DNA from 3 places in the Actinomadura decatromicini genome. Region 2 is predicted to be linked to each of the others. Evidence: predicted binding sites of a transcription regulator. Region 2 holds the regulator's gene; each other region holds the start of a gene.

Region 1 (7,066 bases), on a different contig from region 2:
CTGGCTGTCCGCGGGCGCCGCGATGGCGAGGACGGTCCCGGCATCGTCGAGAACCTTGTACCGAGACTTGGCGAACGGCCCCCTCCGGGGCTGTTCCACTCTGAGCACCGGGGAGCCGAACACTTCCGTCACGTGTTCTCCTGCCTCATCGGCCGCGACTGCGGGCCGCCTCGTCGTCACCTTGCCAGCGTGTTCCGCGCGATTCACACGCTACGCCGCCAAACGGCGATCCTGCCAAGCCCCGCACCGGAGGGGAAGCACCCGGCGGCCGAAAGCGGCGGCCGTTCACGCTCGCCCTTGCTTTGACCTGCGCCTGCGCCATTCCGGAATGGCATCGGGGAAGTGACGTGTGTCCATCAGGTGGGATCGTCCGGCCCGGATCCAGTCCCGGACGATCCTCGGCAGCCGGGCGAATTCGTCAGCGCTGACCGGCCGCGCGTCCATTCGCGTCGACTTGCGACGATGGCGAGCGCCCGTCCGATATGGCGACCGCGGACGGCCGCACGATAGGGCGACGGCCAGCGTCCGTCCAATAGGGCGATCGCGGACGGCCGTGCGATACGGCGACGGCGGACGGCCGTCCGATACGGCAATCACAGACGGCCGTCCGATAGGGCGGCCGCGGATGGCCGTGCGATAGGGCGACGGCGGGCGGCCGTGCGGGGTGACGTCATCGGGCTGCCCAGGGTGGGGTCCAGGTGTCGGCCAGACGGGATCGGCCAGGGCGCGTCAGGTGGGCGCGCAGGGTGGTCAAAGCCGGATGCGGATTGTCGGCCTGCCAGATCAGGGAGTGCGGATAGGCCGGGGTCGGCGACTGGACGGGGATGCGCCGCAGCCCGTAGGCGTCCGGCCAGAGGAGGCGGGTCTGGTCGCCGACGAACGTCGCGAGGGACGGCGACCCGGCGACCACGTCCAGCAGCGGCTCGGTGCCGAACTCGGGGCCGACGCGGTCGATGGTCAGGCCGAACGCGGCGGCCAGGTCGTCGTAGTAGGCGGCCCATTCCGTGCCGGTGATGATGCCGGGCATCCAGATGCGGTGTCCGGCGAGGTCGGCGGGCGCGACAGCGCGGGCGGCGGCGAGCGGGTGGCGCGGGCCGGTGAGGAGTTGGAGGGGCTCGTCCAGGACGCGGACGGCCTCGACACCGGCGGGGAGGTCCCTGGTGAGGGCGCGGAAGGATGCGTCGATCGTCCCGGCATGGACGGCGGTGATCGCGGTGTCGGCGTCGAAGAGCGTCACCACGTCGAGCGCGATGCCGGGGTGGGTCCGGTGGAAGTCGCGCAGGAGGGCGGCCGGGGCGAGGCCGCGTCCGATCACGTCGACGCGGAGCGCGCGGCGGCCCGGCCGGACGGACGCGGCCGCCCTCTCCTCTGCGCCGAGAAGTTCTCGCGCGTGGGGCAGGAAAGCCTGTCCGTCGATGGTGAGCCGGGCGCCGCGCGGGGTGCGGGTGAACAGGTGAACGCCGAGGTCGCGCTCCAGGGCGGCGATGCGTTTGGACACCGCCTGCTGGCTGATCGACAGTTCGGCGGCGGCCTGCTGGAACTGGCCCGCGTCCGCGGCGGCGACGAAGGTGCGCACGGCGTTGAGGTCCACGCCGACCGACTCTAGGACGGTGCCCTGACAGACAACCGCCCGTTGTACCTGGGCACTCGGATGGTTGTTTGATCCCGGTGTTCGCCGCTCGCTACGGTCTCGCCGGTCCACCCGTGGTTGTTCGGGTGGAAGCGAAAGGCGGCGAGCGGGACGGCGGGCGGGGGGCGCGCGGCATGGCGAGACGATCGCTGGGACGGCCGTTCGAATGGCTGTGGGTCTCGTTCGCCGTGAGCGCGACCGGCACGCGGCTCGCGCACGACGCGTTCCCGCTGATCGCGGTCCTGGTGCTGCATGTCGGGCCCGCGCAGGTGTCGGCGCTGGCGGCGGCCGGGCTCGCGGTGGGGGCGCTGGTCGCGGTGCCGCTCGGCCCGTGGGTGGAGTTCCGCCGCAAGCGCCCCGTGATGATCGCGATGGACCTGGTCAGGTTCGCGGCGATGCTGAGCGTGCCCGTCGCCTACGCCTTCGGATGGCTCGGGTTCGTCCAGCTCCTGGTCGTGTCGATCATCGTCGCGGCGGCGGGGATCGCGTTCCGGTCGGCGAGCGGGGCGGCGCTGAAGTCGCTCGTCGCGCCCGGCGACCTGCTCGTCGCGAACGGGCGGTTCGAGTCGACGACGTGGACGACGACCGTCCTCGGACCGCCGCTCGGCGGCGCCGCGATCGGACTGTTCGGCCCGGTCACGACCGTCGTGGCCGACGCGGTCAGCTACCTGCTGTCGGCGGGCGCGATCCGCGCGATCGGCGGGGACGAGCCGCGCCCCGTCCGGACGGAGCGGGCGCGGGCGGGCGGCCTGCTCGAAGGGTGGCGGCACATCCTCGCCCATCCGGTGCTGCGTCCGCTGTTCCTCAACACGGTCCTGGTCAACGGCCTGATCATGGCGACGGCGCCGGTGCTGGCGGTGCTGATGCTCGGCGATCTCGGGTTCGCGCCGTGGCAGTACGGGCTGGCGCTCGGCGTCCCGTGCCTCGGCGGGCTCGTCGGTGCCCGGCTGTCGCCGCGGCTCGTCGCGCGGTTCGGGGAGCACCGGGTCATGCTCGCCGCGGGGACGCTGCGCGTGTGCTGGCCGATCGGACTGTTCTTCGTCCGGCCGGGGGCCGCGGGGCTCGCGCTGGTGATCGCCGTCGAGTTCGCGCTGATCCTCTGCATCGGGGTGTTCAATCCCGTTTCGGTGACGTACCGGCTCACCCAGACCGCTGATGACCGGGTCGCCCGGACGCTCTCCGCCTGGACGATCACCGGCAACGCCGCCACCGCCGTCCTGACCGGGCTGTGGGGCGTGCTGGCCGGGGTGACGGGCCCGCGCGCCGCGCTCGGAATCGCCGGGGCGCTCATGCTCGCGACCCCGCTGCTCCTCCCCCGCCGCGACCGGACGCCGCCCGTCGCGGGAACGCAAAAGGGGCGGCCCGAAGGCCGCCCCTCTCAGGTCAAGCAGTGATCGTTCGCCGTTCGGCTCAGAAGTCCATGCCGCCGGCGTCGGGCATGCCGCCCGCCGGAGCCGGGTTCTTCTCGGGCTTCTCGGCGATGACCGCCTCGGTGGTCAGGAACAGCGCGGCGATCGACGAAGCGTTCTGCAGCGCGGACCGGGTCACCTTGGCCGGGTCGAGAATCCCCGCCTCGAACATGTTGGTGTAGTCGCCCGTGGCGGCGTTCAGGCCCTCACCCGGCGTGAGGTTGCGGACCTTCTCCACCACGACGCCGCCCTCAAGACCGGCGTTGACGGCGATCTGCTTCAGCGGCTCCTCAAGAGCGCGCTTCACGATGTTCGCGCCGGTGGCCTCGTCGCCCGACAGCTCCAGCTTGTCGAACGCCTTGGCGCCCGCCTGCAGCAGCGCCACGCCACCGCCGGGGACGATGCCCTCCTCGACCGCTGCCTTGGCGTTGCGGACGGCGTCCTCGATGCGGTGCTTGCGCTCCTTGAGCTCCACCTCGGTCGCGGCGCCGGCCTTGATCACCGCGACGCCGCCCGCGAGCTTGGCCAGGCGCTCCTGGAGCTTCTCGCGGTCGTAGTCGGAGTCGGTGTTGTCGATCTCGGTGCGGATCTGGTTGACCCGGCCCGCGATCTCGTTGGCGTCACCGGCGCCGTCCACGATCGTGGTCTCGTCCTTGGCGATGACGATCTTGCGCGCCCGGCCGAGCATGTCGACCGAGGTGTTCTCCAGCTTGAGGCCGACGTCCTCGCTGATGACCTGGCCGCCGGTCAGGACGGCGATGTCGTTCAGCATGGCCTTGCGGCGGTCGCCGAAGCCCGGGGCCTTCACGGCCACGGACTTGAAGATCCCGCGGATCTTGTTGACGACCAGCGTGGCCAGGGCCTCGCCCTCGACGTCCTCCGCGATGATCAGCAGCGGCTTGCCGGACTGCATGACGCCCTCGAGCACGGGCAGCAGGTCCTTGTTGGCCGACACCTTGCCCTGGACGATCAGGATGTACGGGTCCTCCAGGACCGCTTCCATCCGCTCCGGGTCTGTCACGAAGTAGTGCGAGATGTAGCCCTTGTCGAAGCGCATCCCCTCGGTGAGCTCAAGCTCCAGACCGAAGGTCTGGCTCTCCTCGACCGTGATGACGCCTTCCTTGCCGACCTTGTCCATCGCCTCGGCGATCATCTCGCCGATCTGCGGGTCGCCGGCGGAGATGGAGGCCGTGGAGGCGATCTGCTCCTTGGTCTCCACGTCCTTCGCGAGCTTGGACAGCTCCTCGCTGACCCGCTCGACCGCGGACTCGATGCCGCGCTTCAGCGACATCGGGTTCGCCCCGGCCGCCACGTTCCGCAGCCCCTCGCGCACCAGCGCCTGGGCCAGCACGGTCGCCGTCGTCGTGCCGTCACCGGCGACGTCGTCGGTCTTCTTGGCGACCTCCTTGACGAGCTCCGCGCCGATCTTCTCCCACGCGTCCTCGAGCTCGATCTCCTTGGCGATCGACACACCGTCGTTCGTGATCGTGGGGGCGCCCCACTTCTTCTCCAGCACGACGTTGCGGCCCTTGGGACCAAGGGTCACCTTGACGGCGTCGGCGAGCTGGTTCATGCCGCGCTCAAGACCGCGACGGGCCTCCTCGTCGAACGCGATCATCTTTGCAGCCATAGGCTCCAGTCCTCCCGGAACAAGGTGGCTTAGACGGATCGAGCCGACGCCCGCGACGGACGGCCCCCGCCGACGACTGCCATTCCGCCGCCGAACTGGAGCCTCATCGCCCCGACCCAGACTGTGAAGTTGTCACTCTCCACAGCAGAGTGCCAACCGTTTGTTTAGCACTCTACCCTGCCGAGTGCAAGCGCCGCGCATCCTCACCCAGGGAAGGTTCACCTACCGGCCTGGACCTGTTCCCACCTGCGTCGGGACGAGACAGGCGGGTGTCGCGCCTGCCTCGCCGTGTTCCACCGTGTGCGGTCGTCCGCCGACATTCACGGAACAGTCGCGGAACACGGACCCGAGGGCGGAGCGAGGGAGGGCCGGTTTGTTCCGCGCGTTCCGTGGCGGGTGCGGGAGGAGCCCCCAGCGCTGCATCAATGCGCCGGTTCATGATCTCCTAGTCGCCGTCGATGCAGTGAGCGTAGGCGCTCCGCAGCATCGCCACCGAGTGCCCAGCCCGGGCCGCCACGTTGACCGCCTAGCAGACGTCACCGGCCGCACCGAACAAGTCATCTTCCGCGAAACCCTCGACCTCTACGACATCGAGGACCCAGGCGACTACTTCCCCAAATTCGTCGAGGCCCAGGCCGCCGGCGACCGCGCCCGAGCCGACGAGATGCGCACACGAGGCCGAGCCCTGCCAGGAGCCCGCGAAGCCCTACAAGCCTTCGCCGAGCTGCCGACCATCACTCAAACCACCCTGACTGGCAACCCCAAGCCCTCGGCCATACTCCCGAGTCTCATTAACGAGACACTCCCCAACCTCAAACACAACACAACAGCCCGAAACGCCGCCACCCTACAACCAGCCCCCCAATATGGATTCAACCGGCGAACATCGCGTTCCAACTGGACGAGCAGAACCCCCTCACATTAAGGGCAGCCTTTCCGCAGTCGCCGGAGGCCAGTCGGAAACGGCTGGCTTGCCGTCCTCTCCGGGCCGGTCCCGGCCGCTCCGGGCGAGAGGAAAACTGCCCCAAGACGGGACGAGCGACCGGGCATGTCTGAGACGCTACGGGCGTCCCCCTGTCGAGAACGCCCTTGATCGTTTCAGCGACACGCCGGGGTCTCGTGCACAACCGGAGGTCTGCTGCAATCACACTCCATGTACGGTCGCCCATGCGGCATCCAGCCAGCGGCTTTACCATGGCGTCCTCATCGCCCCTACGAGGGTTCGCAACTCTCGGGCCTTGCGGGTACTCGGAAATGTCTCTCGCTGCGGCGTAGATGCTCTGCGGAATTTGGCTGCTTGGAATCAGGGGGCGGCGGCGCTTGGGCCGCTAGCGCGGCCCCGCGCCTGGCCGCGCGGGGCGTGTGGCGTGGGTGCCGGTCACCGGGCGGCTGGCCGGGCCGCGCGTCGCGCCGCACTGGCCAGCCCCGTCCCGGCCGGTCGTCATGGGGGACGCGTCGCCGCGTTAGATCACGTCTACACCGGGTAAGCGCAGTCGTACTTACGGCATGGGTTTGGCTCGTGACCTGGATCGATGGTCGGGAGGTTGTAGGGCGATGGTGGCAGCACCACGCAAAGCAAACGTCTCCGTGAAGAAACAAGAAGCAAGCGTCTCCCTGAAGGAGCAAGACGACTGGCCGGTGATAGTTGTTCACGGGGAGATGGACCTCCACAGCGCGCCGCTTCTCGATGACGGAGTCGCCCGCGTGCTCCCGTTGCGGACCCCGCCCCGCATAGCGATCGACCTTTCCGGGCTGACCTTCTGCGACTCTTCCTGTATCAACGCACTGCTTCGCGCCTGGAAGCGCATCACGGCTCTAGGCGGTCGCCTCGTGTTTCTGCGCCCTTCGCCACGAGTCTCCAACCTCCTCAACATGACCGGTCTGGATCAGCGATTCGAGATCCTTGAGGCGCTGCCCCGCGACCTGGCCATGTCCAACTGAATCACCCAGGCCGCGCGACTGCGAACATCGCTGAGGCTGGCGCGAGACTCCGCCGGTACAGGGACGTTGCAAGCTGAGTTGGAAAGGTGCGTGGCTCCCCCGATCCCGATCTGTCGAGGATGGCGGCGGCTCCGCCGCACGCCCAAGCCGTCACACCTGGGTGGCAGCCCGCTTCCTCGGCGTCCACCACCCGGCGCCGCGCACGACGGCTGACAACACGAGAGCAGGAGACGGTCAGCCGTCGGCCCTTCGCGCTCGGTCCGTGTGACTAGCCTGAAGCCGTGGATGGCATCCGGCCACGGCCGGTCGAGGCTCTGGAGGGCCAAGGTATTGGTCGAGTAGTGGCGCCTCCTTCTCCGGTAAGGCATCGAGAACAGTGTTCTTCAATGTGCGACGGGGGCCGCGAGGGGAGCCTTATGCGTGTCCTTGTTGCGGTTATTTGACGCTTGAGCAACG
Region 2 (7,066 bases):
GCAGTTCTCATGACCACCGACCCCGACGACGAGCACGGCGAGATCCTCCGCCGCGCCCTGCACGCGGAGGCGGAGACGGTCAACCCCGCGGGCGACGGCCTGGAGCGGATACGGGCCCGCGTCGCCGAAGGCGACGGCCGCCGGCTCGGGCGTTTCGGCCTCGCGCGGTACGGGCTCGGGTTCGACCGGTTCACCGTCAACTGGGCGCGGCCCATCCTCGCGGTGGCCGCCGCCGTGGCCATCGCGGGGCTCGGCGTGACCGCCCCGCAGACCATCGACCTCATCCAGCAGTCGGTCGGCGCGAACGGGCCGTCCGGCGGCGGGCACGACAAGTCGGGCGGCGACCGCGACAACGCGGACGGCGGCCCCGAGTTCCCCGCCCCCGCGTCGCCGGGCGGCGACCCGTCCGGCACGTCGGCGGCGACGTCGACGACGAGGCCGAGCACCTCGCCCGGCCTGTCGTCCTGCACGATCCCCCGGTCCGGGACGCCGACGGCGGCCGCCTCGCCCGGCGCCGAGCCGGCCACCCCGGCGCCCGCCTCCTCGTGCCCGGGCCAGAGCCCGTCGCAGACGCCGTCGGCCACCCCGACGCCGCCCGCGACCGGGACGCCCGGGCCGGGCGAGCCCACCGACCAGCCCACGCCGCCCCCGTCCAGCGAGCCCGCGAAGACGACCAACGGCGAAGGCGCCGCAACGGGCGGCTCCTAGCCGTTCGGCTCCAGCCGCTCGGCTCCCGGAACGGAGCGCCAGCGGAGTGGAGGGAGCCGAACGGCCACTTCGGGGGGTGTGGGGGGTCGTCCCCCACAATGAAACGCAGTTACCAGCGGCCGGTCGCTGCCAGTAGGAGGGCCACTGCCGCGACCCCCGCTGTCGAGGTGCGCAGGATGGTCGGGCCGAGGCGGGTGGGGCGTCCGCCCGCGGCGGCCAGCGCGTCCAGTTCCGCGTCCGTGATCCCGCCCTCCGGGCCCACCACGACGACGATCTCGCCCGTCGCGGGCGGTTCGGCGGCGCTGAGCGGCGCGTCGGCCTCCTCGTGCAGGACGAGCGCCAGGGACGCGGCGGCGATCCGTCCGGCCACGTCGTCCGTCGAGGCGAGGCCGGCGACGTCCGGGAGGCGGCTGCGCCGGGCCTGCTTGCCCGCCTCGCGGGCCGCGTTGCGCCAGCGGGCGAGGGCCTTCTCGCGGCGCTCCGGGCGCCACTGCGTGACGCAGCGGGACGCCGCCCACGGGACGATCCCGTCCACGCCCGCCTCGGTCATCGCCTCGACCGCCAGCTCGCCCCGGTCGCCCTTCGGGAGGGCCTGCACGACCGTGATCCGCGGCGCGGGCTCCGGCTCGCGGCGGCGGGCCAGCACGTCCAGCGTGAGGGACGCGCGGTCGGCCGCGGCGACGACGCACTCGGCGAGCAGCCCGGCGCCGTCGGTGAGGTCGACGCGCTCGCCGGGGCGCAGCCGCCGCACGGTCGCGGCGTGCCGCCCCTCGGGGCCGTCCAGGACGACGCGGTCGCGCGCGAGCGCGTCCGTCCCGGCGAGGAACACCGGCGGGCTCACGCGCCCTCCCGTTCAGTCGTCCGGATCGCCGCGGCGGCCTTCGCGGTAGGCCGCCGCCGTGGCTCTTCAGTGCTGGTTGAAGACGTCCTTGATGCGGGAGAACACGCCGCTCCGCTGGCCCGGCGCGAACTTGCCGGGCGGGCGCTCCTCGTCGCGCAGCGCGGCGAGCCGGCGGAGCAGCTCCTCCTGCTCCTCGTCGAGCCGGTTCGGCGTCTCGACGTTCACGTGGATCATCAGGTCGCCGCGGCCGCTCTCGTTGAGGTGCCGGACGCCCCGGTTGTACAGCGTGATGACCTGCCCGGACTGCGTGCCGGGCTTGATGTCGACGCTCTCGGCCGCGTCCAGCGTCTCGATCGTGACGCTGGTGCCGAGCGCCGCCGCCGTCATCGGGATCTCGACCGTGCAGTGCAGGTCGTCGCCCTCCCGCTCGAAGATCGCGTGCGGCTTCTCGACGATCTCCAGGAACAGGTCGCCGGGCGGGCCGCCGCCGGGGCCGACCTCGCCCTCCCCGGCGAGCTGGATGTGGATGCCGTTCTCCACCCCGGCGGGGATCTTGACCTTGACGGTCCGGCGGGTGCGGACCCGGCCGTCGCCCGAGCACTCGGTGCACGGGTTGCGGATCACCGAGCCGAACCCGCCGCAGGCCGGGCACGGCCGGGCCGTCATGACCTGGCCGAGGAACGAGCGCTGCACCTGCTGCACCTCGCCGCGCCCGTGGCACGTCTCGCAGGTGTCCGGGTGGGTGCCGGGCGCGCAGCCCGACCCCTCGCAGGTCGTGCAGGCGACCGCGGTGTCGATGGACAGCTCGCGGGTCGTGCCGAACGCCGTCTCGGCGAGGTCGAGCTCCACCCGCAGCGTCGCGTTCCGGCCGCGGCGCGCGCGCGACCGGGGGCCGCGCGAGGTCGCGGTGCCGAAGAAGGCGTCCATGATGTCGCTGAACGGGAACCCGGCGCCGCCGAAGCCGCCCGCGCCCGCACCGGCGCCGGACGCGAACGGGTCCGCGCCGAGGTCGTACATCTCGCGCTTCTTCGGGTCGGAGAGCACCTCGTACGCCTGGGTGATCTCCTTGAACTTGTCCTGGGTCTCCGGATCCGGGTTGACGTCCGGGTGGAGTTCCCGCGCGAGCCGGCGATAGGCCTTCTTGACCTCGTCGGCGCTGGCGTCCCGCCGGACGCCCAGGGTCGCGTAGTAGTCGTTGGCCACTTACGACCCCGCCAGGATCTGTCCCACGTAGCGTGCCACTGCCCGTACCGCTCCCATCGTGCTGGGGTAATCCATGCGTGTCGGCCCGAGCACTCCTAGCCGGGCCAGGGTGAGGTCGCCCACCCCGTAGTCGGCGGCGACGACCGAGGTCGACCGGAGCCCCAGGTCGGGGTTCTCGGTGCCGATCCGCACCGTAACTTTAGAGGAGTCGCCGGTCTCGCCGAGCAGTCGCATGAGGACCACCTGCTCCTCCAGCGCCACGAGCACCTCCCGCAGCCCCTGCGAGAAGTCGACCGAGGCGAGGTTCGCCGCCCCGGCGAAGACGATCTTCTCCTCGTGCTTCTCGACGAGCGTCTCCAGCAGCACCGACAGCACCGCCGCCGCGAGCGGACGGTCGTCCGGGCCGACCTTGTCCGGCAGGTCGGCCACCGCGGTCGGGACGTCGCCGAGGCCCAGCCCGTCGAGGCACGTGTTGAGCAACGCCCGGAGGTGCCCGATGGATTCCTCGCTGACCGGGCCCGCGGACTCGATCACCCGCTGCTCGACCCGCCCGGTGTTGGTGATCAGGACGAGCAGCAGCCGTCCCTCGGCGACCGGGACGAGTTCCACGTGCCGCACCGACGAGCGCGTCAGCGACGGGTACTGCACGACGGCGACCTGCCGGGTGAGCTGCGCGAGCAGCCGGACCGTCCGGCCGACGACGTCGTCGAGGTCGTAGGCGCCGGACAGGAACGTCTCGATCGCGCGGCGCTCGGCGACCGACAGCGGCTTGATCGTGGACAGCCGGTCGACGAACAGCCGGTAGCCCTTGTCCGTGGGGACGCGTCCGGCGCTCGTGTGCGGCTGGGTGATGTAGCCCTGCTCCTCCAGCACCGCCATGTCGTTGCGGATGGTGGCCGGAGACACGCCGAGATTGTGCCGGTCTGTCAGGGCCTTGGAACCGACCGGCTCGTTCGTGGAGACGTAGTCCTCGACGATGGCGCGCAGGACCGAGAGCTTGCGGTCGTCCAGCACCCGGGTCACCTCCTTCGTCCCGCCGGGGCCCGTGCCGCCGGCGCCCCCGCGCCGCTGGCACTCATTCCTCCCGAGTGCCAATTGTACGGCCCGGAGAGCCACTCTGGAGTGCCCCGCGCGCACCGGCACGGCTGCGCGATCTTATCCGTTTCGGACGCCGCCGCCCATCCACCCAGGAACCACCCTTTTACGACGCGGGGCGTCGGGGCGGCGGGGGGCCGGGACGCCACGCCGAAGGACGACGGGCGACGCCGCGCGGGCGTCCCGCCGGGTTAATGTGCGGACCCGTGCGGAGTAAGGACTATGGAAACGACGTGCTCGGCGGCGACTGGCGGCGTCCCCGCAAGGGACAGATCCCGGAGGTGCCCGCCGAGCCGGGCCTCGTCGCCGAAGACCCCGACAGCGGCTTCTGCGGCGCCGTGGTCGCCTGCGACAAGCTCGGCGTCACCCTGGAGGACCGGTTCGGCAAGCGGCGGGTGTTCCCGCTCACCAAGTCCGGGTTCCTGATCGACGGCAAGCCGGTCACGCTCGTCCGGCCGACCGCGGCGCCCGGCGGCGGACGGCCCGCGCGCTCGGCGTCAGGGTCCATCGCCGTCCAGGGGCTGCGCGCCCAGGTCGCCAAGGAGAGCCGCATCTACGTGGAGGGCGTCCACGACGCGGAGCTGGTCGAGAAGATCTGGGGCCACGACCTGCGGGTCGAGGGCGTCGTCGTCGAGTACCTCGAAGGCGTGGACGACCTGCCCGCCATCGTCGAGGAGTTCGGCCCGGACGAGGACCGCCGCCTCGGCGTCCTCGTCGACCACCTCGTCGAAGGCTCCAAGGAGTCGCGGATCGCGGCGCGGGTGTCGTCGCCGCACGTCCTCGTCACCGGGCACCCGTTCATCGACATCTGGGAGGCCGTGAAGCCGTCGTCGGTCGGCATCCCGGAGTGGCCCCGCGTCCCGCGCGGCATCCCCTGGAAGGAGGGCGTCCTCGCCCGGCTCGGCTGGGACGACGACACCGGCGCCGCCTGGAAGCGCATCCTGAGCCGCGTGAACTCCTACACCGACCTGGAACCCGCCCTCCTAGGGCGAGTGGAAGAACTCATCGACTTCGTCACCGCCGTCAGGTGAGGTCGCGGACTACGGCGTCGGCTAGGAGGCGGCCCTTGCGGGTCAGGACGGCCCGGCCCCGTTCGTAGGGGGACGGTTCGATCAAGCCATCGTCGATCGCCTTCCGGACGGCCTTGTCGTCCAGCAGCGTGGACGGGCAGCCCTGCGCGAGGCGCAGTTCGAGCATGACGCGCTCTATGCGGCGGTCGTCGTCGTCCAGGATCTCCCTGGCGTGCGCGGGCGTCGTGCCCTCGGCCAGACGGGAGGCGTAGGCGGCGGGGTGCTTGACGTTCCACCAGCGGGTCCCGCCGACGTGGCTGTGCGCGCCCGGACCGACGCCCCACCAGTCGGCGCCCGTCCAGTAGAGCATGTTGTGGCGGCAGGCGGCGGCGGGCGTCGCGGCCCAGTTGGAGATCTCGTACCAGCGCAGGCCGTGCGCGGACAGGGTCTCGTCCGCGATCAGGTACCGGTCGGCCATGGCGTCGTCGTCGGGAGCGGTCAGTTCGCCGCGCCGGACCTGTGCCGCTAGGCGCGTGCCGTCCTCGACGATGAGCGCGTACGCCGACACGTGGTCGGGCTCCGCTTCGAGGGCGGCCCGCAAGGACCCCCTCCAGTCGTCGTCGGTCTCGCCTGGCGTGCCGTAGATCAGGTCGAGGTTGATGTGCTCGAAGCCTGCCTTGCGCGTCCATTCCACTACCTGCGGGACACGTCCCGGCGTGTGCGTCCGCTCCAGGACGGCGAGGACGTGCTCGCGCGCGCTCTGCATCCCGTAGGAGACGCGGGTGAACCCGACCTCGCGCAGCCTGGCGACGTAGGTCTCGTCCACCGACTCGGGGTTGGCCTCGGTGGTGACCTCCGCGCCCGGCGCGAGCCCGAACTCCGCGTCGATGGCGGCCAGGACACGTCCGAGATCGTCGGCGGGGAGCAGGGTCGGCGTGCCGCCGCCGACGAAGACCGTCTCGACGGGCAGGTCGACGTCGCCCAGCACGCGCCGGGCCATGCGGACCTCCGCGATGGCGGTGTCGGCGTAGGAGTCGCGGCTCGCGCCCGGACCGAGCTCCGACGCCGTGTAGGTGTTGAAATCGCAGTATCCGCAGCGGGTCACGCAGAAGGGGACGTGCACGTAGAACGCGAACGGACGCTTTCCCAGGCCGTCGAGGGCGCTGCCGGGGAGCGAGCCGTCCGCGGGTACGGGATCACCGTCGGGAAGGGTCGAGGGCACGCCTCCAGTCTGCCCTGCCCCGAGCCCTGCTCCGTCGCTCCGGTGCTCCGTCGCTCCGGTGCTCCGTCGCTCCGGTGCTCCGTCGCTCCGGTGCTCCGTCGCTCCGGCTCTCTGGTCAGGCTTCGCCGAGCTTGGCGCGGAGCCAGTCGGGGATGTGCTCGTCGGTGCGCGGGAAGCGGTCGAGGTCCATCGCGTAGGCGGACGAGGTGAGCGGCGGCGTGAAGTCGGGCTCGCCGTCGTAGTCGAACTCGGCGCTGAACCGTCCCGACCGCTCGACCTTCAGGCGGGCGGTGAACCAGGCGCCCTGGCCGCTGCGGTACATGGCGCGGCGCAGCTCGTCCATCATCCCGACGGCCTGGCCCGGCGGCAGGGCGGTGCGGCGTCCGCCGTCCGCGCCCTCCACCTCCAGGGACGCGCTGTCGATCCCGACCGTCGCGCGGAACTCGAAGTCGAGCCGCTCCCAGCCGGACGGCGCGGCCGACCGCAGCGCGCGGACGGCGTCGTTCACCGTCTCCCGCTCCTTCGCGGAACGCAGAACCTGGTCGGGGTCGGTCACGCTGCCCTACCTTTCAGGGGGACGACCCTCAGACCCCCGAGGGGACGCCTTAGCTCGATCGACACGTTGCTTGATCGGCACCGTACCTTCCGACCGTACCGGGGTCCACGAAGAGATCATCGCATTTCCGTCTCCGGACGGGCCCCGCTCGCATTCGGCGAGGTGGCACGAAACGGACACGTGACGGGTGTCAGCGGGAACCCGAGCGAACTCCGGAGGCGTCCAAGGAGTCATACACTTCAGCCCATAGCTCGCTCAGCGAACTAGGAGAGGACTCCGCCATGGCCTACGGGCCTCCCCCGTCGCCCGGCCAGGGACAGCAGCCCGGATGGCAGCAGCAGACGCCCTGGCAGCAGCCGGGCAACCTCTGGCAGCAACAACCCCAGCAGCCCCAGCAGCCGCAGCCCGGCGGCTCCTGGCAGCAGCCGCAA
Region 3 (7,066 bases), on a different contig from region 2:
AGGACGGCCTCCGCCGGGACGCCTCCGCCAGGAGGGCTATGCCGGGGCGGCCTTTGCCGGGGCGGAGGTCAGTCGCGGCCGGAGTACGGGTCCGAGTAAGGGTCGCGGTACTGGTCGAAGCGCTTCTGGGGACGTTCGTTCGGGTCGGCGAAGCCGGGCCAGCCGTTGCCGCCGGGGTACGGGTCGTCCGAACCGCGCATCGGGAAGGTCCCGAGGGGCGGGGGACGGTCGTCGTCGGCCGGACGGCGGAAGCGCGGACGGTCCGGGAACGGGTACCGCGGGCGCGTCCTGATCGGGTCGTACTCCCGCGCCGGCTTGCGCGTCGCGGGCCGTTCCGGCAGGGGGCGGACGACCGGGGGCCGCCGCCGCTCGGCCACGGCCTCGATGTCGCCGCCGGCCTGCTTCTCCGCCCCGTCGGCGACCCCGGTCACGCGCGGGGCCTGCGACGACGACGCGGCGGGGTGGTCGGCGGCCGCGCCGCCCGCCGCCGCGACCCCGCTGCCCGCGAGGACGGCCCCGGCGACGCCGAGCGCCACGATCGTGCGGGGGCCGCGCCGCCGCGGCCCCGTCCCGGGACCGGACGGCGGCGGCGGCGCGGGCTCGGACTCCGAGCCCTGGTCGTCCACGTCGATGATCAGCGCCCGCAGCAGCCGCACGGCGGGATCGGGCTCGTCGGCCTGCCGTCCCCGCTCGTCGGCCTGCCGTCCTCGCCCGCACTCGCTCCCGGAGCGCTCCGCCGCGGCGCCCGCGGCACCCGCGGGCTCCAGCGGCGCCGGGGCCGAAGCACCGCACGGGCTCGGGGATTCGGACGTCTCCGCAGGTGAGGGCGCTTCAGGAACCGTCGCCGACGGGACGGTGAGCCGCCACGCCGCCAGGGACTCGATGATCGCGTCGCTGCGCCGTACCGCGCTGAGGTCGGCGGTGGGGAGTGTCGCCGCGCCCGGGGGGCCGCCGGAGGTCGAGGGCCCGGCCGGACCCGGGGCGCCCCCTGAGCCGGTTCGGGGGCCTCGCTCCGTCAAGCGATCGACTCCTCTCTGGCCATGGCCCGGAGCCGGGCGAGGGCCCGGTGCTGCGCGACCCGTACCGCCCCCGCGGACATGCCGAGGACGTTCCCCGTCTCCTCGGCGGACAGGCCCGCCACCACCCGGAGCAGCACGAGTTCGCGCTGGTGCTCGGGCAGGCGGGTGAGCAGGTCGCGGGCGCGCTGCGCCTCGATGTAGCGGACGACCGTCTCCTCCGGCCCGGGCCGGTCGTCCGGCCCGTCCGGGAGGTCCTCGGTGGGCACGGCCGCGCGGACGGCGCTGCGCAGCGCGTCCGCGATCTTGTGGGCGGCGATGCCGAAGACGAAGGACGCGAACGGCCGCCCCATGTCCCGGTAGCGGGGCAGGGCGGACAGGACGGCGATGCAGACCTCCTGGGCCACGTCGTCCGCGATGTGGTACTGCCCGGAGACCCGGCCGAGCCGGGCCCGGCAGTACCGGACGATCATCGGCCGCACTTCGCCGATGAGCGCCTCGATGGCCCCCGGGTCGCCCTGGACGGCGAGGTTGGTCAATTCCCTGAGATCGCCGTCGGCGGCCTTCGCCGCGCGCAGCACCCGAATCCCACGGCCGGTGTCGTGGGCTGGAGGGGCGAGCCCTCCCGAGGGTTCGGCAGTGCGCGCGGTCATGGTCCCGGCGTAGCTTCCCTCGGTCACGTCAAGCATGATGCCCAGCAGTCCCGGGCGTGTCTCCACCGCCGAGTACAACAGAATGGTCACAGTGCTGGACGAACCCTGGGGATACTACGCATCGCGGTCTGTCCGCTGCGCCCCGTGCCCGGTTATCCACAGGTCGCCCACAGAAATGACGAGGCCCCCGTCCATGGGACGGGGGCCTGTCGATGATCACCAGGCGGGGCGAGCCGCTCGCCCGCGCCCGGCGGGGCGATCAGAAGCGGATCAGTGGCCGTGCCCGTGGCCGTGTCCGTGACCGCCGCCGGCGGTGGCCTCTTCCTCCTCCGGCTTGTCGACCACGAGCGCCTCGGTGGTGAGGAGCATGCCCGCGATCGAGGCGGCGTTGGTCACCGCGGAGCGGGTCACCTTAACCGGGTCGATGACGCCCTGGGCGACCAGGTCGCCGTACTCGTCGGTGGCGGCGTTGTAGCCGTTGCCCGGCTTCAGCGCCTGCACCTTGGAGACGACGACGTAGCCCTCCTGGCCGGCGTTCTCGGCGATCCAGCGCAGCGGCTCGGCGAGCGCCTTGCGGACGGCCTCCGCGCCGGTGGCCTCGTCGCCGGACAGCCCGAGCGTCTCGAAGCCCTCCTTGGCGACGTGCACGAGCGCGCTGCCGCCGCCGGAGACGATGCCCTCCTCGATGGCCGCGCGGGTCGCCGAGATGGCGTCCTCCAGGCGGTGCTTCTTCTCCTTCAGCTCCACCTCGGTGGCGGCGCCGACGCGCAGCACGCAGACGCCCCCGGCCAGCTTGGCGAGGCGCTCCTGCAGCTTCTCCCGGTCCCAGTCGGAGTCGGAGTTCTCGATCTCGACCTTGATCTGGTTGATCCGGGCGCTGACGTCGTCGGCGGAGCCCTCGCCGTCGACGATGGTGGTGGCGTCCTTGTCGACGGTGATGCGGCGGGCGCGGCCGAGGTCGTCCAGCCCGATGGAGTCGAGCTTGAGGCCGATCGCCTCGCTGACGACCTGGCCGCCGGTGAGGGTGGCCATGTCGCCGAGCATCGCCTTGCGGCGGTCGCCGAAGCCCGGCGCCTTGACGGCGACGGACAGGAAGGTGCCGCGGATCTTGTTCGCGACGAGCAGCGCGAGGGCCTCGCCCTCGACGTCCTCGGCCACGACGAGCAGCGGCTTCTTCGTCTGGGCGACCTTCTCGGCCAGCGGCAGGAACTCCTGCACGTTGGAGATCTTGCCGTCGACGATGAGGACGTAGGCGTCCTCCAGGACGGCCTCCATGCGCTCGGCGTCGGTCACCATGTGCGGCGACAGGTAGCCCTTGTCGAACTGGAGGCCCTCGGTGAACTCCAGCTCGAGGCCCATGGTGTGGGCCTCCTCGACGGTGATGACGCCGTCCTTGCCGACCTTCTCGAACGCCTCGGCGATCAGCTCGCCGATCTTCGGGTCCTGCGCGGAGATGGTCGCGACGTGCGCGATCTCGCCCTTCTCCTCGACCTCGCGGGCCGACTTGAGGAGCTGGTCGGACACGTACTGGGCGGCGGCGTCGATGCCGCGCTTCAGCGCGAGCGGGGACGCGCCCGCCGCCACGTTGCGGGTGCCCTCCCGGACCAGCGCCTGCGCGAGGACGGTCGCCGTGGTGGTGCCGTCGCCCGCGATGTCGTTGGTCTTGGTCGCCACTTCCTTGGCGAGCTGGGCCCCGAGGTTCTCGTACGGGTCCTCCAGCTCCACCTCGCGGGCGATCGTGACGCCGTCGTTGGTGATCGTCGGCGCGCCGAACTTCTTGTCGATGACGACGTTGCGGCCGCGCGGGCCGATCGTCACCTTGACGGCGTCCGCGAGAGCGTTGACGCCGCGCTCAAGAGCCCGGCGAGCGTCCTCCTCGAACTCCAGGATCTTCGCCATGCGGATACTCCTCTTTCACGCGATCCGCCCCGGCAGCCCCGCCGAAGGCGGCGCCGACCGGGGCGGGTGCATCACGTTCTCGGTGATTACTTCTCGATGACCGCGAGCACGTCGCGGGCCGAGAGGACGAGGTACTCCTCGTTGTTGTACTTGACCTCGGTGCCGCCGTACTTGCTGTAGAGCACGACCTCGCCGACCTTGACGTCGACCGGGACGCGCTCGCCCTTGTCGTCGACTCGGCCCGGGCCCACCGCGATGACGGTGCCCTCCTGGGGCTTCTCCTTCGCGGTGTCCGGGATCACCAGGCCGGAAGCGGTGGTGGTCTCGGCCTCAAGCGGCTGGACGACGATACGGTCCTCAAGCGGCTTGAGAACAACCTTGGTGGCGGTCGTCACGATCTGACCTCCCCTTCGATTGGTCCTCGGCCGACCACATCGGGCCGGCCAGCACATGTGACAGAAGAGGCGACCCTGGACCGGCCTGCCGTCGCGGGTGCCAGACCGACCTTCGTCGCTGTATTGGCACTCTCGTATGGAGAGTGCCAGTCATGGAGACTATTCCGTGCCCGGTAACCCGTCAACATGGACACGGACCCACACGTCAGCCGTTCCTGCGCGTTCACCGGCCGCTAACTTCGGCGCATGGACATCGCGTTGTTCGCGGCCCTGCGCGGGCCGTCCGGCCGGGCGGTCCTCGCGGAGGCCGCCGGGGCGGACGTGAGCGAGGGCGGCCTCCTCGCGACGGCGTCCCGGCTGCGCGAGCGGCACGACCCCGCGCTCGTGGCCGCCGCGCTGACCCAGGTGCGGCTGCGTCAGCGCGCGCGGGTCAAGTTCGGCGCGGACGCCGACCGCATGTACTTCACCCAGACCGGACTGGAGCAGTCGACCCGCGCGAGCGTGGCCTCGCACCGTGCGCGGCGGTTCGCCGACCGTCTTCCTGGGGCGCGCGTCCTGGAGTTGGGGTGCGGCATAGGCGCGGACCTCATCGCACGGGCACGGGACGGTCTCCCAGGCGAAGGTGTGGAAATCGACCCGCTGACGGCTGAGGTCGCAAGGGCGAACGTGTCCGCGCTGGGGTTGGACGGTCTCGCGTCCGTCCGCGTGGGGGATGCGACCAAGGAAGACCCGGACGGATACGACGCCGTGTTCGCCGACCCCGGACGTCGCACTGCGCGGGGCAGGGTCTTCGACCCGCGTTCCTATGAGCCGCCCTTGGACGCCGTCCTGGAAAAGGCCGGGCGGGTGAGGGCGGCCTGCGTGAAGGTCGCTCCGGGGATACCGCACGAGGCCGTCCCGGACGGCGCCGAAGCGGAATGGGTGTCGGTCGGGGGCGACGTCAAGGAGGCGGCCCTGTGGCTGGGCGAACTGGCCGGGGACGTGGGGCGCCGAGCCACGCTGCTCACGTCCGACGTCGATCCACAGGTGTGGACGCTGACTCCGTCTGGACAGGACGTCCCCGACGTACGCGATTGGGGCCGTTATCTGTACGAGCCAGACGGAGCCGTCATTCGCGCCCATCTCGTAGGCGAAGTCGCCGAGTCGGTGGACGGCGGGCTAGCCGATCCGCACATCGCGTACATCACGTCCGACGCGCTGCGCCCCACACCTTTCGCATCCGCGTACGAGATCGAGGACGTGCTGCCCTTCTCGGTCAAGCGGCTGCGCGCGGAGCTGCGCCGCCGCGAGGTCGGCGTGCTCACGGTGAAGAAGCGCGGGTCGGCGGTGGACGTCGACCGCCTGCGCCGCGACCTGGGCTTCGGCGGGCGGCGTCCCGGCCACGGCGCGGCCGAGCTGACGCTGGTGGTCACGCGGGTCGGGCGCGACCCGGTCGCGCTCCTGGCGCGCCCGGCGGCGCAGGCGCCGCCGGGCTGACCCGCCCGGAGCGGCGGCCGGGCGCCGATCAAGTCCAAAGATCTCCCCGCGGCCGGAGCACGCCAAGCGGGGCCGGGCGACGCGCCATGCGCGGGCAAATCCTCGGCCTTTTCGGCATTGTGTTCGCCGGTGATTGCGGGCGGCGGGCAAGGCGTCCGCCGGGCCCGGGAATCGGCGCGCCGGGATCGGCCGGAGCGGGAAACACCAAGGCAGGTTCAGCGGCGGGACTCCGGCGTCCCCGAATGCGCCGCCGAAAATGGCCGGGACCCGCCGCGCGGCGGCTCCGCCCGCCGACGCCCGCCCGGCCGCGCGCATCCCCCGGCGCCCCGCGAACGACCGACGTTGGACGAGATGTACGGATAGATCGCCGTCGAGGGGCCGTCCCGTCCACCCCCCATCTAGGGACATAACCCCATCAATCACCGCAATAGCCGCGAAGCGGGAATAAGGCTGATCCATCACCAAGACTCACCAACCGCCTCTGCCGGATAACAGGCGCATTCCACTGAACTCACAATGTTCTCTGCTAGCCGTTATCGGCGCCCTCCGCACGCACTACAGTGGCCTCTCCAGATTCATTGCCGTGCGTCAATTCGTCGCGCCGGCACACGAAGGAGCGTCGGGTGGAAACGAATCACAACTTCCTGCAGACGGGGGGTCAACCGGTCTCGGATCGGATGCGGGAGTTGCTCGCCCGGGCGGCGCAGGACCACGTCTATGAACAGCGCTCACAGGGCCAGGTCCTGGACGAGATCCGCCAGCGGCTCGAAGGCATGGAGTGGCTGCTGCGCGAGGTCCGGGAGCGGGAGCTGACCGGGCTGACCGGGCAGCTCGACACCGTCCGGGGCCAGGTCGACACCGTCCGCGGGCAGGTGGACGAGATGGTCGGCAAACCCCCCGAGTGGGCGGAGGGGCTCGCCGAGCACATCGAGACGTTCGGCGAGCGGGTCAAGCCCGTCGCCGAGCTGCCCGCGCTGTGGGCCGACGTCGGCGTCGTCGCCGAGAACGTCGACGAGGGGCTCACCCGGATCCAGGCCGTCCTCGACTCCGCGCAGGCGATCACGGACGCCACCCAGCAGGCGTCCGCGCGCATGGACGAGATGACGAAGCGGCTCGACAAGCTCCAGGGCAGCATGGAGGCCGCGTCGGTCCGCTTCAACCGGCTCGACAAGTCGCTCGCCGAGCTCGGCCACCGCTCCGAGCGGCTCGAACACTCCGTGAACGGCGTGACGGCCCGGGTCGACCAGGCGCTCGGCGAGATGGCCGAGCGGATGGAGCAGGGCCTCGACGCGATCGGCGGGCGCGTCGAGGGCGTCGGCGGCCGCCTCGACGGCCTGGACGGACGGCTCGACGGCGTCGACGGACGCCTCGAAGGCGTGTCCGGCAAGCTCGACGGCCTGGACGGCAGGTTCGAGGGCATCGACGGCCGGCTCGACGGCGTCACCGAGCGGATCAACCGGCTCCCCGCCACCCTGGAGATCGCGGAGCTGCACCGGCTGCTCGGCGAGCTGGCGCGGCGCCCGGCGGCCGACTACGGCGACCGGTTCGACGCCCTGGAGAAGCACCTCGCCGACGCCGTCGACCCGCTGATCGAGGAGCTGCGCACCCGGCCGGACCGCGACGAGGT

What was found. Region 2 encodes HrcA, which represses chaperone genes, less so after heat shock. Its sites were predicted from a motif close to TTGGCACTCTCNNNNNGAGAGTGCCAA; they were not measured.
Region 1: the regulator HrcA is predicted to act here: its motif matches at 4,799-4,825, upstream of groL (chaperonin GroEL).
Region 3: the regulator HrcA is predicted to act here: its motif matches at 4,087-4,113, upstream of groES (co-chaperone GroES).

What each region holds. Positions count from the first base shown of each region.
Region 1 covers NZ_VSRQ01000010.1:303,072-310,137, reverse strand. Annotated here, with positions in the region: gene FXF68_RS37625 (phospholipid scramblase-related protein) at 1-132, opposite strand, end outside; gene FXF68_RS37620 (LysR family transcriptional regulator) at 671-1,591, opposite strand; gene FXF68_RS37615 (MFS transporter) at 1,765-3,024, shown strand; gene groL (chaperonin GroEL) at 3,041-4,669, opposite strand; gene FXF68_RS37605 (STAS domain-containing protein) at 6,224-6,610, shown strand; gene FXF68_RS44880 (CPCC family cysteine-rich protein) at 6,987-7,066, shown strand, end outside.
Region 2 covers NZ_VSRQ01000004.1:558,784-565,849, forward strand. Annotated here, with positions in the region: gene FXF68_RS21065 (SigE family RNA polymerase sigma factor) at 1-13, shown strand, start outside; gene FXF68_RS21070 (hypothetical protein) at 10-708, shown strand; gene FXF68_RS21075 (16S rRNA (uracil(1498)-N(3))-methyltransferase) at 818-1,549, opposite strand; gene dnaJ (molecular chaperone DnaJ) at 1,616-2,752, opposite strand; gene hrcA (heat-inducible transcriptional repressor HrcA) at 2,753-3,766, opposite strand; gene FXF68_RS21090 (DUF3097 domain-containing protein) at 4,054-4,878, shown strand; gene hemW (radical SAM family heme chaperone HemW) at 4,871-6,079, opposite strand; gene FXF68_RS21100 (antitoxin YezG family protein) at 6,195-6,635, opposite strand; gene FXF68_RS21105 (DUF4870 domain-containing protein) at 6,917-7,066, shown strand, end outside.
Region 3 covers NZ_VSRQ01000005.1:732,019-739,084, reverse strand. Annotated here, with positions in the region: gene FXF68_RS26400 (hypothetical protein) at 69-1,019, opposite strand; gene FXF68_RS26395 (sigma-70 family RNA polymerase sigma factor) at 1,016-1,603, opposite strand; gene groL (chaperonin GroEL) at 1,940-3,568, opposite strand; gene groES (co-chaperone GroES) at 3,655-3,963, opposite strand; gene FXF68_RS26380 (class I SAM-dependent methyltransferase) at 4,210-5,439, shown strand; gene FXF68_RS26375 (apolipoprotein A1/A4/E domain-containing protein) at 6,063-7,066, shown strand, end outside.